2 regions of the Paenibacillus provencensis genome follow, and region 1 is predicted to be linked to the other one. Evidence: riboswitches for the same ligand, from Rfam matches in the RefSeq annotation. Region 1 holds a riboswitch; the other holds the start of a gene.
What was found. A riboswitch is a leader RNA that binds a small molecule or an ion and turns the genes downstream of it on or off. The one in region 1 is predicted to bind ZMP and ZTP.

Region 2: linked by a shared signal. The riboswitch ahead of ACFQ3J_RS18030 (TIGR01440 family protein) and the one ahead of ACFQ3J_RS14685 (bifunctional 5,10-methylenetetrahydrofolate dehydrogenase/5,10-methenyltetrahydrofolate cyclohydrolase) in region 1 are both predicted to bind ZMP and ZTP.

The regions. Positions count from the first base shown of each region.
Region 1 covers NZ_JBHTKX010000001.1:3,032,943-3,036,038, reverse strand. The annotation lists gene ACFQ3J_RS14685 (bifunctional 5,10-methylenetetrahydrofolate dehydrogenase/5,10-methenyltetrahydrofolate cyclohydrolase) at 244-1,092, opposite strand; ZMP/ZTP riboswitch at 1,146-1,225, opposite strand; gene ACFQ3J_RS14680 (sigma-70 family RNA polymerase sigma factor) at 1,693-2,214, shown strand; gene ACFQ3J_RS14675 (hypothetical protein) at 2,255-3,096, shown strand, end outside.
Region 2 covers NZ_JBHTKX010000002.1:400,619-403,714, forward strand. The annotation lists gene ACFQ3J_RS18020 (manganese efflux pump MntP) at 1-344, shown strand, start outside; gene ACFQ3J_RS18025 (low molecular weight protein arginine phosphatase) at 461-1,033, shown strand; ZMP/ZTP riboswitch at 1,105-1,187, shown strand; gene ACFQ3J_RS18030 (TIGR01440 family protein) at 1,379-1,975, shown strand; gene glyA (serine hydroxymethyltransferase) at 2,016-3,096, shown strand, end outside.

The DNA.
Region 1 (3,096 bases):
ATAACGGATCTTACCTGGAAGGATGAGACCCAGCTATCGTATAGTTTGAACAGCTTTTAATTGAAGCTGCTTACGGGAGACTGTACAGGTGTATTTGAAGAGGATTAAATGAACTGAAGTAAGTTAGAGTAGTGCCAGTGATACTGCATACCGCCATAAATTAAGCCCTTCCTGCTGGAAGGGCTCTTTTATTAAGATTGGGAGCTAATTGCTTGAAAATATAATATCTTGATATTACTGCACTTACTTCTGTAATAACTTGTACGCTGACTTCACCGTATGCTCAATAAGTGTCGCAATGGTAACCGGGCCCACACCGCCAGGTACAGGTGTGATGGCAGAGGAGTGAGGCATGCAGGCATCATAGTCGACATCACCGATGTTGCCTTTATTGTATCCTGCATCCACGACAACGGCGCCAGGCTTGATCCAATCTCCTTGTACAAAATTTGGTTTGCCTACGGCAGCGACAACAATATCTGCCTGTTTCACAATCTCTTCAATATTTACGGTTCTGGAGTGGCAGGTCGTCACGGTTGCATTCCGATTCAGCAGCATCGCGGATACCGGTTTGCCGAGAATCGGACTACGGCCGATCACCACGGCATGTTTTCCTTCCAGCGGAATGTTATAGAAGTCGAGAATGCGGATAATGGCCTGTGGTGTGCAGGATGGATAATCGGCTTCGCCAAATGCGTTCAATGCATAGCCAAGAGTGGTTACCCCATCCACATCCTTTTCGATGCTGATTGTGTCAAAGCAAGCTCTTTCATCGATGTGATGCGGAACCGGATGCTGCAGCAAAATTCCATGAACGGATGGGGCTTGGTTCAGCTTGTTGATCTCCTGAATCAGCTCCTCTGTCGTTGTCTCAGCAGGAAGCACGACCTTGATCGATTCGACCCCAATTCGTGCACAGGCGTTCCCTTTCATACGTACATAAGTTGCCGAAGAAGGATCATCCCCCACCAAAATGGTAGCCAGACAAGGCTGAATCCCCCTCTCTTTCAGTTCCTTCACCTTCGCTCCTGTTTCTTCTTTCATGTAATCTGCTACCGTTTGACCATTCAGAATCAGTGTGTTGTCACTCATGAATCACATCGCCCTTTCCAAAGTAAAAAGAGGCAAGGAAACCTAAGTTTCCTTACCTCTGCCCAGGCGTACGGCTATATCTAATCACATGCTCCCTCACGGTTCACCGTGTACGCCAGTTACATGCGACGATCTTAATTGTAGTGTATAGGTGAGACCTCATATGATGAATCGGTGGATTAATGGAAGCTCACCCCATGATGGTACTTCATTTTGTCGAATTGATCAATAGGGATGAATCAATTTCATAATACCTTTGGCTGCTTCAATCAAGAGTATATATAGTTTCAAATTCACCTTTTTTATGATTTATGAAATTGATTCGAATGCACAAGATTTGGAATGACGAGCTGTGATCCAGCTTCGGTATAATTCATATAGGACCTGACGACACGGTAAATAAGTGATGTCGGCTGAGTTTTAGACAATATATCGAACCCATCATATAGTTTTCACTAACAATAGATAGATATAGTTCCAAATTCTTCGGTTCAATAAGTTTCGAGAAGGACTTAATTAAACATTTTTATAAAACCTGCTATAAAAATAAACCATCGTTCGTCTTATGTATAGCTGCAGCTGAAAGGAGACGTAAAACATATGGGAGGACAGGAAATCGAGGTTTTCCGTACAGTGTTTGAAGAGCATTATCCCATTGTGCGACGAAAACTGATGGCTCTGATCCAGGATGAAGCCGCCGCGGAAGATCTTGCGCAAGAGGTATTTATTCGGCTGTATCGGAATCCACCAGATGATCCGGCTGCGATGGGTGCATGGCTTCACCGTGTACTGACGCGCATCGGATATGATTATATGAGTAGGCAAATAAGAGAACGGAAACTCAAGGAGAAGCAGGAGCAGTACTATGACAGCAGAGAGCAGTTCCTGTCCTCTGGAGAAGAGATTGTACTGAAGCGTATGGATCAGGAGGAAGTACGTGAATGGATGGACGAGCTGCCAGAGCGCGACAGACAACTGCTGATGCTGAAGTATTCAGGCTACAGCTATGCAGAGATTGCGGAAGAACTGAATGTAAGACCTCCCCTTGTCGGCTCGATGTTAAGCAGAGCTACAAGTAAGCTGAGGAGAAAGGTTCAGGGAAAGTCCGCACCACAGTCCTGAGGGTTATACCAATTAGCATAGTTAGGAGTTGAACCTGCATATGACATCAAAGCCGAACGGAGTAGACGAGAACAAGCAGCTTGAAGCTGCTTGGAACAAGCTTGCGTCAAGGCTTGAAAAAGAAGAAATGAGCCCCAAGTGGTCATCATGGTCTATGGAGCGTGGAATCGAGCCTAAGGCAGCACATTCATTTGAGGAAGATGTATTATACGGTGTATTAAATAATGAAATCAGGGGAGAGAGAATCGATATGACGAATCATCAGAATCAGGAACAGAAAACGTCTGTTGTGAAGAAGAAGCATACCATGAAGAAGCAAGTTAAGAAGTGGCTGAGTATAGCGACGGTAGCTGCTGTGGCGGGGGTAATGATTGCGACTCCGCTCGGAGACAAGGCACTTGCCGCCATACTTAATCAGTTCCGAATGGATGAAGTGACGGTGGTCAATGAAGGGGATGTTATGCAATTCTTCAACACTGTATCCGAAGGAAGCAGTTCATCGGAATTTATCAACAAGCATGGTTCGTTTACGAATGCATATGGACTTGAACTAAACAATGAAAAACTAAGCTTGAAAGAGATCGAAGAGATCACCGGGCTAACAGCATATCAGAATGACATTTTCAATGAAGAAGGTTATTACGCACTCAGCTCACAGACGATCACGATGAAATTGAACATTCATGAGGTCAACACGACGATGGCGCGGCTTGGTGCCAAGGAATTAATGCCTGAATCTCTTGATGGGAAGCCAATTACGCTCCATATTCCAGAGACGCTGCATCAATATTATCATGCTGATGTTGATGGAGAGAATCTGTATGCTTCTTTATCTCAACAGAAGCTTCCAACTGTAGAGGTTGATCCTTCTGTGCCGGTCGA
Region 2 (3,096 bases), on a different contig from region 1:
AGATTACTTCATACGCAGCAGGAGGTCTGCTTCTTGCACTCGGTGCGCATATGATATTTAACGCCTTGAGACCTGGAGAGTCAAATTTCATGGACCACCGGACGTTTGCCGGGACGATGATCTTTGCAGTCAGTGTCAGTATTGATTCCTTCTCCGTCGGTGTAACACTCGGTATGTTTAAGAGTGATTTATGGCTGACCATCATTGCCTTCGGCATCTGTGGTTTTGTGATGTCCATGGTGGGTCTATTGATTGGCAGAAGAGTAAGCCGTAACCTGGGTGAATACGGAGAAGCTGTAGGAGGGGCCATATTGCTTGCTTTTGGCATGCTGTTTATCTTTTAGCTTGTTTGTTCTCTTTTGCATATTGAGCCAAAGCATCATACAATAGAAATCATCTCATAGGGAACTAAAGTTACAGCGGGTTTTCATCCAGGTATACAGACGACGGAGGTGATAATATGAAGAATATTCTATTCGTATGTACAGGCAATACTTGCCGCAGCCCGATGGCAGAGGGATTATTTCGCAAAGCAGCCGCTTCAAGAGGTATTCAAGTAGAAGTTCGATCCGCAGGAGTATCAGCGATAGATGGGAGTACGATCTCTCGTCATGCAGCTGCAGTGCTGAAGGATCATGATATTCAAGATGTAATAACTTCATCCTTGATAAATCACGATTTGGTTCAATGGGCAGATCTCATATTAACCTTAACGGGAACACATAAGCAGCATGTCATTCATCATTATCCAGATTGTGCTGACAAAATCTACACGCTGAAGGAATATGCAGAAGATGATCCAATAGTCCTGGCTGATCTTAAGGAGCTGGATCGGTTGTATGCAGAATGGGAAATGAAGCGTGCGCTTGGACAGGAACTGCTCGCTTCGGATCGGCAGCGTATTATTGAAATTCAGCAGCGGATTCCAAGCTTTGATATTTCGGACCCATTTGGCGGCAGCAGAGAAGATTATGATATAACGGCGGCGGAGATCCGTTCTGCTGTTGAACGTGTGCTGGATAAACTCAGCTGATTTTTTTGACAAAGAGCTTTAGAAGTGGTTGATTTCTAACATCTGATGTTCTATGATGAAGAAGATAAATGAGATTCCGGTGTAACTGGCGACAAGTGTGGATTAAACCACGATGGAGCATCGGAGATAACGGCCGGTCGCCTGGGCAAAAGAGCATTTCTTGCACGCAAGGTATACTTGTGTGGGAGACTGCTCTTTTTTCGTATTTCGCTAAATTTTCGGTATAATAAGACTTAAATGATCTTGGCAGATCGCAAAATAGGGCGAATTAGACGATTCTCATGAGTGAACAACTCTTTCTTGCGATCGTTTTATTTGTCACAAACGGAAGGGGTTCATTAGGCTATGGAACAGAACAGCAGTCACCCTGAAGCGGATGATATTACGGCCCAGACAGCTGAAGTGCTGGGAGAGCTTGCGAAAGAAGGGAAGCTTGGGCCAGGTAAAGTTGTAGTCATCGGTACCAGTACAAGTGAGGTGGCAGGTAAGCGTATCGGAACAGCCGGAGCCTTAGAGATTGCACAGGCATTGCTTCAAGGTATTAATGAAGTGAGGGATGCTTACGGTTTCGAGGTTGCTGTTCAGTGCTGCGAGCATTTGAACCGCGCTCTGGTGCTGGAGCGTTCACTGCTTGAACGGCTTGGACTGACGGAAGTGTCTGCCGTACCGGTTCCGAAGGCAGGAGGCTCCATGGCAGCAGCGGCTTATCGCTCCCTGCAAGAACCATGCCTTGCCGAAACGATTGAAGCACATGCGGGTATGGATATCGGTGAGACGCTCATCGGCATGCATATGAGAAGGGTTGCAGTTCCTTACCGTACAGCAAGGCGTTATATTGGAGAAGCACGGGTGACTACCGCATTGTCGAGACCGAAGCTCATTGGTGGAGAACGTGCGGTGTACCAGCTTGATGTTATCAGCAACACTTCAACTTGTGATTGATAATTCTAAAAACAGATATGATATGGGAGGAATTCAAGTTATGGATCAATTGCGCAAAGCAGACCCGGCAGTACTAAATGCGATGGGATTGGAATTGAAACGTCAGCAAAACAATATCGAGCTTATCGCCTCAGAGAATATCGTCTCCGAAGCGGTAATTGAAGCGATGGGTTCTGTACTTACGAATAAATATGCTGAAGGTTACCCTGGCAAACGTTACTACGGCGGCTGTGAGCATGTTGATATCGTCGAAGATATCGCTCGTGAGCGTGCCAAAGAATTGTTTGGTGCAGAACATGTAAACGTTCAGCCGCATTCCGGAGCACAGGCGAACATGGCCGTATACCTTGCTGCACTCAAACCGGGAGACACGGTGCTCGGGATGAATCTTGCGCATGGCGGTCATTTGACTCACGGCAGCCCGGTTAATGCATCCGGTCTTCTATATAACTTTGTTGCCTATGGCGTGCAGGAAGATACATTCCGCATCGACTACAACGAAGTTCGCAAAGCTGCATTTAAGCATCGCCCTCGTCTGATCGTGGCAGGTGCAAGTGCTTATCCGCGCACAATTGATTTTGAAGCACTTGCAAGCATTGCAAACGATGTGGGTGCCTTGTTCATGGTGGATATGGCTCATATTGCGGGTCTTGTGGCGGCAGGTCTGCACCCGAATCCGGTGCCTCATGCTCATTTTGTAACGACGACTACACATAAGACGCTTCGCGGACCACGCGGCGGTATGATTCTTACTCGCAAGCCATGGGCTGCTGCGATCGATAAAGCCGTATTCCCAGGCAGTCAGGGCGGACCTCTGATGCATGTTATTGCTGCCAAAGCTGTTGCCCTCGGCGAAGCACTTCAGCCATCCTTCAAAACGTATGCGCAAAATGTAGTGAAGAATGCTCAAGTTCTTGCTGAAACTTTGATTGCAGAAGGTCTGAACATCGTGTCCGGCGGTACGGACAACCACTTGATGCTGATCGATACCCGAAATATCAACATCACAGGTAAAGATGCCGAGCATGTGCTTGATTCCATCGGTATTACGGTCAACAAAAATGCGATTCCGTTTGATCCTACAAGTCCGTTTGTAACGAGCGGTATTCGTATCGGTACGC